2 regions of the Azospirillum thiophilum genome follow, and region 1 is predicted to be linked to the other one. Evidence: predicted binding sites of a transcription regulator. Region 1 holds the regulator's gene; the other holds the start of a gene.
The links. Region 1 encodes PhoB, which activates phosphate uptake and scavenging genes when phosphate is short. Its sites were predicted from a motif close to TNTCATAAAACTGTCA; they were not measured.

Region 1 (4,789 bases):
ATGCTGGCGATCAGCCGCGCCATCGGCGAGACGATGATCGTCACCATGGCGTCCGGCCTGACCGCCAACCTGACCGCCAACCCGCTGCAGGCGGTGACCACCGTCACCACGCAGATCGCCACGCTGCTGGTCGGCGACCAGGAGTTCGACAGCCCGAAGACGCTGTCGGCCTTCGGCCTCGGCCTCGTGCTGTTCCTTGTCACGCTCTGCCTCAACATGGTCGCCCTGCGGGTGGTCCGGACCTATCGGGAAAAATATGACTGACCTTCTCGAACAGGACATCTCGGCCGCCCCGCCCTCCCCCGCCCCGGCCGCCACCTCGAAGTCCCGCCACAGGAGCGAGGCCTTCGCCCGCCGGCTGCGCGCCCGCCATGCCGCCGAGCGCCGGTTCCGGCTGGCCGGGGCCGCCGCGGTGGCGCTGGCGGCGCTGGTGCTGGTGCTGCTGCTGGGATCGATCGTCGCCCGCGGCGGCAGCGCCTTCTGGGAGACGCGGATCCGGCTGGAGGTGACGCTGGACCCGGCGGAGGTCGCCGACCGCAACTACACCGTCCTGCTGCGCCGGGCGCTCCATGCCCAGTTCCCGCAGGTGACCGACCGCGCCGGCCGCCGCGTGCTGAACGAGCTGCTGTCGTCCGGCGCGCCCTACGAGCTGGAGGCGATGGTCGCCGGGGACGCGTCGATCATCGGCACGACGCGGACCGTCTGGGTGCGTGCCGACGACGAGATCGACCAGCTGGTGAAGGGCCGCTATCGCCGCGACCTTCCGGAGAGCGAACGTGGTCTGAGCGACGCCAAGATCGCGGCAGCCGACACCCTGATGGCCGGCGGCGCGCTGGCGCAGGGCTTCAACACCACCCTGTTCACCGCCGGCGACAGCCGCGAGCCCGAACAGGCCGGCATCGGCGGCGCCATCGTCGGCTCGCTGCTGACCTTGCTGGTGACCATGGCGCTGTCGGTGCCGGTCGGCGTCTCCGCCGCGGTCTATCTGGAGGAGTTCGCGCCGAAGAACCGCTGGACCGACCTGATCGAGGTCAACATCAACAACCTCGCCGCGGTGCCGTCGATCATCTTCGGCCTGCTCGGGCTGGCGGTGTTCCTCGGCTTCTTCGGCATGCCGCGCTCGGCCCCGCTGGTCGGCGGCCTGGTGATGGCGCTGATGACGCTGCCGGTGATCATCATCGCGTCGCGCGTCGCGCTGAAGTCGGTGCCGCCCTCGGTCCGCGAGGCGGCGCTGGGCATCGGCGCCTCGCCGCTGCAGACGGTGCTGCACCATGTGCTGCCGCTGGCGATGCCCGGCATCCTGACCGGCACCATCATCGGCATGGCCCGCGCGCTGGGCGAAACGGCGCCCCTGCTGATGATCGGCATGGTCGCCTTCATCGTCGACGTGCCGCATGGCCTGACCGACAGCGCCACGGTGCTGCCGGTGCAGATCTACATGTGGGCCGACAGCCCCGAACGTGCCTTTACCGAGCGCACCTCGGCGGCGATCCTGATCCTGCTCGGCGTCCTGATCCTGCTGAACGGGGCGGCCGTCGTCCTGCGCAAGCTTTTCGAAAGGCGGTGGTGAGCGTCATGAGCATCCAGACCCAACTGAAGCTGCGGCCCCGCACCGACCGGCGCAGCGGCGGCGCCATCGCCAGCAAGATGACGGCAACCGGGGTGAAGGTGTTCTACGGCGCCAAGCAGGCGTTGAAGGGCATCGACCTCGACATCCAGGAGAACCGGGTGCTGTCGCTGATCGGCCCGTCCGGCTGCGGCAAGTCGACCTTCCTGCGCTGCCTGAACCGGATGAACGACACCGTCGAGGGCTGCCGGGTCGAGGGGCGGATCGCGCTGGACGGCGAGGACGTCTATGGCAAGGCCGTCGACGCGGTGCAGCTGCGCGCCCGCGTCGGCATGGTGTTCCAGAAGCCCAACCCCTTCCCGAAATCGATCTACGACAACATCGCCTATGGTCCGCGCATCCACGGCCTTGCGTCCGGCCGCGACGAGCTGGACGAGGTGGTGCAGACCTCGCTGAAGCGCGCCGGCCTGTGGGGCGAGGTGAAGGACCGCCTGCGCGAACCGGGCACCAGCCTGTCGGGCGGCCAGCAGCAGCGGCTGTGCATCGCCCGCGCCGTCGCCGTCAGCCCCGAGGTGATCCTGATGGACGAGCCCTGTTCGGCGCTCGACCCCATCGCGACCGCCCATATCGAGGAGCTGATCGACGAGCTGCGGGCCAACTACACCATCGTCATCGTCACCCACAACATGCAGCAGGCCGCCCGCGTGTCGCAGCGCACCGCCTTCTTCCATCTCGGCGAGATGGTGGAGTGCGACGACACCGAGGAGATCTTCACCAACCCGCGCGACGAGCGCACCCAGGGCTACATCACCGGCCGCTATGGCTGACCCTTGCCGACGCCTCCGCCCCCTCCCTCCCTGTTGAAAAGGCTGTGCCATGCCGGTTAACGTCGAGACGCGCGCTGTGAACGGAGCCTCCATGAACGCGGCCCTCAAGCCGCTCGTCCTGATCGTCGAGGACGAGGCCGATATCCTGACGCTGCTGAAGTACAACCTGGAAAAGGAAGGCTTCCGCGTCGCCACCGCCAGCGACGGCGAGGAGGCCCTGCTGGCCGCCGGCGAACAGACGCCGCACATCGTGCTGCTGGACTGGATGCTGCCGCTGATGAGCGGGCTGGAGGTCTGCCGCCAGCTGCGCCGCAACGCCAAGACCCGCGACATCCCGATCATCATGCTGACCGCCCGCGGCGAGGAGGGCGACCGGGTGCGCGGCCTGAATTCCGGCGCCGACGACTACATCACCAAGCCCTTCTCGCCGACCGAGCTGGTGGCCCGCATGCGTGCGGTGCTGCGCCGCGCCTCCCCCGGCATGACCGACGAGGTGCTGACCTTCGCCGACGTGACCATGGATCTGGCTGCCCACCGGGTTCGCCGGAACAGCCGCGACGTACACCTGGGCCCGACCGAATTCCGCCTGCTGCGCCATTTCATGCAGCATCCCGGCCGGGTGTTCTCACGCGAGCAGCTGCTCGATCTGGTGTGGGGCCACGACGTGTATGTCGAGCCGCGTACGGTCGACGTACACATCCGCCGCCTGCGCAAGGCGATGAACGAAGAGGACGAGCTGGACCTGATCCGCACCGTACGTTCGGCGGGGTATGCGCTGGATACGAAGTCGATGTGAGGGGTTCTGCATCGATTTCCCCCTTCCCATCCCTCCCCCGCTGTCGCGGGAGAGGGGGCAGGATCCTTGTCGGGATGAGGGTATGCAAAGGAGTGGCGGAGTTCCCTCTCCCGCGATCGGACGGACCTTCGGTCCGCCGAGAGCGGGGGAGGGTTAGGGAGGGGGCAACGCTGATGATCCTGCTCTTCACCGACTTCGGCCTCTCCGGCCCCTACACCGGCCAGATGAAAGCGGTGCTGGCGCAGAACGCGCCCGGCGTCCCCGTGATCGACCTGTTCGCCGACGCCCCCGCCTTCGACCCGCAGCTGTCCGCCTACCTGCTTGCCGCCTACGCTCCGGCCTTCCCTGCCGGAAGCGTCTTCCTCTGCGTCGTCGATCCCGGTGTCGGAACCGACCGGCGGCCGGTGATGGTGGAGGCCGACGGGCGCTGGTTCGTCGGGCCGGACAACGGGCTGTTCGCCTTGGTCGCCCGCCGCGCAGCGTCGCTGAACACCTGGACCATCGACTGGATCCCGGATCGGCTGTCCGCCAGCTTCCACGGCCGCGACCTGTTCGCCCCCGTCGCTGCCGCGCTGGCGACCGGCCGTCCGGTGGAACGCAGCCCGCTGCCGGGTGCCGCCATCGACCGGCCCGGCTGGCCGGACGAGCTCGCGCGCATCGTCTATGTCGACGTGTACGGCAATGCCATGACCGGGATGCGGGCCGGCGCCCTGGCCGCCGATGCGGTGCTGACCGTCCCCGGAACCCGCATCGCCCGCGCCCGCACTTTCGGGGCGGTCGGGGCGGGAGAGGCGCTGTGGTACGAAAACTCGAACGGGCTGGCCGAGATCGCGGTCAATTGCGGGCGTGCCGACCGGGTGCTCGGACTCGAGGTCGGCGATGACGTGACGGTCGACTCGTGAAACCGGCGTCCTGAAAACGAAACCGCCCGGAAGCGGTGGCTTCCGGGCGGCGGCTTGTCCGATAATCCTGGTCCGAAGGCAACGCCGGACCCCGAGCGACGGTCCTCGGGGTTAGTCGTTGTTGCGCTGGCCCAGGAACTGCAGCAGGAACTGGAACAGGTTGATGAAGTCCAGGTACAGCGTCAGGGCGCCCATCAGGGCGAGCTTGCCGGTGCTCTCGTGATCGTAGCCCTCGGCGTAGCTTTCCTTGATCGACTGGGTGTCGTAGGCGGTCAGGCCGGTGAAGATCAGCACGCCGATGGCCGAGATCGCGAAATGCAGGGCCGGCGACTGGAAGAAGATGTTCGCCAGGCCGGCGATGACCAGGCCGATGATGCCCATCATCAGGAACGAGCCCATCTTCGACAGGTCGGCCTTCGTGGTGTAACCGTAGAGGCTCATCGCCAGGAAGGTCGCGGCGGTGACGAAGAAGGTCAGCGCGATCGACGCCCCGGTGAAGACCAGGAAGATGGCCGACATCGACAGGCCCATCGCGCCGCAATAGGCCCAGAAGATCATCTGTGCCGATGCGAAGGACAGGCGCTGGATGCCGAAGGACAGCACCATGACGAACGCCAGCGGGGCCAGCATCACCACCCACTTCAGCGGCGTGCCGAAGATCGCCGCCATCATGGCCGGGCTGGACGACACCAGCGCG
Region 2 (4,789 bases), on a different replicon from region 1:
TCGTATGGGAAGTCCGGCCGCGATGCCGGACCCGGTGCGTGGCCAGAAACGGAAGACGGACGCCCAAGAGAATGCTGATCGACGCCTATTTGGGGTTCCGGGTCGGGGACGTGGTCCTGGACCGTGCGGAGCTTGCGGCCGGCACCGCCACCATCAAGGAAATCCACGTCGTTCCCTGCGACTGGGCGCATGGGCTGACCGGCATCGCCGTCATGGAGAACGGTGCCGAGCGTTTCATCGTGCAGCTCAAGAAGGTGCGCCCGACCGACGAGGTCGAGACCGAAAGCAACGTCCGCCCCCTGCGCCACCGGGCGCGCTGAAGGCTGGACAGCGGCCGCGGGACACCGGACGCGAGCAGCCGGGACGACCGGCCGAGGTAAAAAGGGAATCGGACGACGAAAAGCCCGCCGCCCCGGATCGGAGCGACGGGCTTTTCTCATGAAACCGGCGGAGTTTCCGTCAGTGACGGAGCTGCACGCGTCCGCCATTCATGCGGGCGTCGTCGACGCGGGCGATGGCGGGCAGGGCGCGCAGGAAGGCGGCACCGGTGTCGGTCGCCTCGAACAGGACATGGCCCTGGCGGTCCTGGCCGCGGAAGCGGGCCTCGGTCGCCATGCCCGCATTGCGGACGGCGGCGGACAGGTCGGACACGGCCTTCCAGACGCGGGCACGGTGTTCGGCTGCACTGGCGCATCCGGTCGCATCCGCGACGGCCAGCGTTACGGTAAAGGAATGAAGCTCGATCGCCATGGTGGCACCACGGAACAGGGATTGGCGGGATTTGAAGAACCCGGATCGTTCCGGCCATCGGCCGGATACGGGGCCGGCCCTGGGATCGAGAAACTCAGTCGTAACGGGGAAGCTTCGACAGGACGATGTCGCTGATGAGACCACGCAGCTGGCTGACCGGGAGCTGTTCGACCGGGATGCGCACGGCGCGGGCATAGGTCTCGCAAACGTGCCAGGCATGGTCGGGTTCGACCAGGATGTGCCGGGCGAGATCGTGTTCGTCGGCGTTCGCCCGACCGGGGAGCGCCTTTTCACAGGCCAGAGCGGTATTCACCATGTCGCTGGCCAGACTGTGCAGATTCATGGATGGCACCTTCCCATGTTCGGGAATTGGTTGGGGACACTGACAGATTAGACCTTCGGACCGGCCGCTACAACGGTGCCTATGACGTTCGTCTGTGACAAATGGGCATTCGTGTCAAGACGGGCGTTCCGGCAGTTCCGCCGCATGGTGGCCCTTCGACCCGCGGCGCCCCTGGAGAAGGGGCGTGACGCGGGTGGCCTCTGCGGGCGTAAACATAGGGTGGACCGGTTTATTCCGCCTGTGACCGTTTCGCGGGGCAGACGCGGCAAATTCCTGCCGGCTCACGCGGCAATCCCCTCTTGCGCCGGATGCGGTTTTGCACATCGCGAGGGGGTTGGGCAGGGCCGGCTCAGATCCGGATCAGCCCGTCCTGCTTCGACGGAGCCGGAGCCGGAGCCGGTGCGGCGGGGGGCGTGGCCGGCGCCGGGGTCAGCTGCCAGTTGTCCAGCGCGCGCCTCAGCGCGTCGAGGCCGGCGCCGGCGGTGGTCTTCGCCTCGTCGGCGGCGCGGGTGATGGCGGCGCAGAGTGCGGCGCGGCGTTCGGGGTCGTCGCGGCTTTCCTCCAGCGCGCGGCCGACGTCGTCGGTGGTGCCGCTGCCGTTGGCATCGGGCTGTGCCGTCTTGGGGTCGATGCCCAGCAGCGGCAGCAGATACTCCCGGCCCTTCTCGCGGGCGAGCGCTACCGCCCTGTCGCCGAACAGCTCCGCGGTCGCCAGACCGGCGTCCCAGGTGCCGAGCGCGGCCGAGACGGTGGGGCTGCAGCGTCCGGCGGCGGCATCGCCGGCCGGCTGGGCGTGCAGCGGCGCCGCTGCCAGCAGGGGGGCCAGCAAGAGGGCCGGCAGCAGAGCCGGCAAGACAAGGCGGCGTAGCGGAAGGGGCGGGCACGTCATTGCGGGGGGAACCTGCGGTCGGGTGGGGCCGATAGGCGGATATCTGCCTGGGATCTGGGGTGGCGCGGCCTTCCTTTCCATGGCGGAGCGCCCAGGGGCGGACCCGCCCCGCCGGCGGCGGGAAACGCGGCATCAGGCAACGACCTGTGGCGATTTTGTTACCAGATGACTGTTTCATGGCATTTACATGACATGCCGCCGCTGCACTGCCCGGCGAAGCGTGCTAAGAGCAGCCGAAATTTCGTACAGTCCACGCGAGACACCGTCCCATGCTGCTGCGCGCATTCCGTTCGCTGATGCCGAAGGAGGAACGCTTCGTCGACCAGTTCGTCGAGCAGGCCCGCCACATCGCCGCAGCCGCCATCGCATTGGAAGCGGTGATGGAGTCCGCGCCGGACGAGCGTCCGCAGAAGGTCGCGGCGCTGAAACGGGTGGAGAAGGATGCCGACCGCATCGCCAAGGATGCCGGGCGCGACCTGCACCGCGCCTTCATCACCCCATTCGACCGCTCGGACATCCTGTCGCTGATCAACGCGCTGGACGATGCCATCGACCTGATGGACGAGGTGCCGCGCCATGCCGGCCTCTATGGCGTCGAAGCCTTCGACGAGCCGATGCGGCGTTTCGTCGCGCTGATCCGCCAGCAGGCGGACGTTCTGGTGGAGTTGATGCCGCTCCTGGGTGCCATCGCCCGCAATGCGGAGCGGATCGACCATCTCTGCGGCCGGCTGTCCGACCTGGAGGACGAGGCCGACGACGTGCTGCGCGACGCGCTGAAGGCGCTGATCGCGGAGAAGCCGGACATGATCGCCTTCCTCGGCCGGCGCGAGCTGTACGAGATGCTGGAGGCGGTGACCGACCGGTGCGACGACGTCGGCGACCTGGTCGCGGGCATCACGCTCGACCAGGTGTGAGGCGGCGGTAATGGAGGCCCTGCAACTCGGTCTGCCGGCGATCATCGTCATCGTCTTCGTGGCGCTCGCCTTCGACTTCATCAACGGACTGCACGACGCGGCGAACTCCATCGCCACCGTGGTGTCGACCCGCGTGCTGTCCCCCAAGCTGGCCGTCCTGTGGGCGGCCTTCTTCAATTTCATCGCCTTCCTGTTCTTCGGCCTGCATGTCGCCACCACGGTCGGCACCGGGCTGGTCGATCCGCTGGTGATGGACCCGGCGGTGATCCTGGCGGCGCTGATCGGCGCCATCGGCTGGAACCTGATCACCTGGTGGCTGGGGCTGCCCTCCTCCTCGTCCCATGCGCTGGTCGGCGGCATCGCCGGGGCCGGCATCGCCAAGGCGGGGGTCGGCGCCATCATCGCCAGCGGCTTCACCAAGACCGCGGTGGCCATCGTGCTGTCGCCCGGCATCGGCCTGCTGCTGGCCCTGCTGCTGATGCTGGTGGTGTCCTGGCTGCTGCGCCGCGCCCCGCCCTTCGCGGTCGACCGGCAGTTCCGCCATCTCCAGCTGGTCTCGGCGGCGCTCTACAGCCTGGGCCACGGCGGCAACGACGCGCAGAAGACGATGGGCATCATCGCCGTTCTGCTGTTCAGCCAGGGCATGCTGGGCGACAGCTTCCACGTTCCCTTCTGGGTCATCATCGCCTGCCAGGCGGCAATGGGGCTGGGCACCATGATGGGCGGCTGGCGCATCGTCCGCACCATGGGCTCGCGCATCACCGACCTGAAGCCCTATCAGGGCTTCTGCGCCGAGACCGCCGGCGCCATCACCCTGTTCGGGGCGACCTGGCTCGGCATTCCGGTGTCGACCACCCACACCATCACCGGCGCCATCGTCGGCGTCGGCTCCGCCCGCCGCACCTCGGCGGTGCGCTGGGGGCTGGCCGGCCGAATCGTCTGGGCCTGGGTGCTGACGATTCCCGCCTCCGGCATCGTCGCCTGGCTCTCCTATTTCCTGGTGTCTGGCATCCTGCGTCCGTAAGCGGTCGCCTGCCGGGGCGGCGAATCGGGAAGCGAATCGGGGGCGGGCAAGGGAAGGGCCCGGGGGAACACGGTGCGAACACGGGGCGAACGGAAAACCCGCCGTCCCCGACCCGCCGGATGTCATCGCGGCCTTGACCCGCAAGGGCGGGAACGGCAGGATCGATCTTGTGGAGACAGGATACCGGTCATGCCGCATATAGAACGCACCGACCAAGGTGAGCAGTATGTGCTTCCCGGCACCGAACGCCGGACGGTTCCCGGCTTGCCCTATGCGGCGGAAGCCGACGGCCAACTGACCCTGCATTTCTATGCGCCGCCCGAGAAGGCCGAACGCCGCGCCCGTGCGGCTGCGGCGCGCGGGCTGACCGCCGTCCCGGCGATGGAACCGGCGACCGCGCCGGCATCGGCTCCAGTCGGGTCGACGCCGGCCATGACCGACGGCCTGCACGGCCTGTTCGGCCGGCGGCTCGCCCATTTCCCGCAGGTGTTCGAACAGCCCTGACGGCTTTCCCGCCGGCTTTCCGCCTTCCCCGAGGCGGGGGCGGGAAGTACTCCAAGGCGGCGGTCTCTCTCAGGCCGTGCCGGTCCGGTTCCGGTTGGCGGCCAGCCGGCGGGCGATCTGGCTCAACAGGATTTCCCGGTCATAGGGCTTGCCGATGTGCCCGTCCATGCCGGCTTCGCGGCATTGGCGCTGCTCCTCGTCGGACGAGCCGGCGGTCAGCGCCAGGATCGGCAGGTCGCCGCGCGGCGGCGGCAGCGCGCGGATCGTCCGGCTGGCCTCCAGCCCGTCGACGCCCGGCATCATCACGTCCATCAGCACCATGTCGTAGTCGCCGGTCCGCACCGCCTCCACCGCCGCCGCACCGT

Region 2: a site for PhoB is predicted at 2,149-2,164, ahead of AL072_RS24660 (DUF47 domain-containing protein). Genes of this name have one in related genera too.

The regions. Positions count from the first base shown of each region.
Region 1 is NZ_CP012401.1:974,297-979,085, reverse strand. It holds gene pstC (phosphate ABC transporter permease subunit PstC) at 1-264, shown strand, start outside; gene pstA (phosphate ABC transporter permease PstA) at 257-1,570, shown strand; gene pstB (phosphate ABC transporter ATP-binding protein PstB) at 1,648-2,394, shown strand; gene phoB (phosphate regulon transcriptional regulator PhoB) at 2,486-3,190, shown strand; gene AL072_RS04410 (SAM hydrolase/SAM-dependent halogenase family protein) at 3,364-4,092, shown strand; gene AL072_RS04405 (Bax inhibitor-1/YccA family protein) at 4,204-4,789, opposite strand, start outside.
Region 2 is NZ_CP012404.1:404,430-409,218, forward strand. It holds gene AL072_RS24640 (hypothetical protein) at 72-320, shown strand; gene AL072_RS24645 (hypothetical protein) at 460-750, opposite strand; gene AL072_RS24650 (hypothetical protein) at 845-1,093, opposite strand; gene AL072_RS24655 (hypothetical protein) at 1,443-1,946, opposite strand; gene AL072_RS24660 (DUF47 domain-containing protein) at 2,252-2,896, shown strand; gene AL072_RS24665 (inorganic phosphate transporter) at 2,907-3,920, shown strand; gene AL072_RS24670 (hypothetical protein) at 4,110-4,424, shown strand; gene AL072_RS24675 (response regulator) at 4,494-4,789, opposite strand, start outside.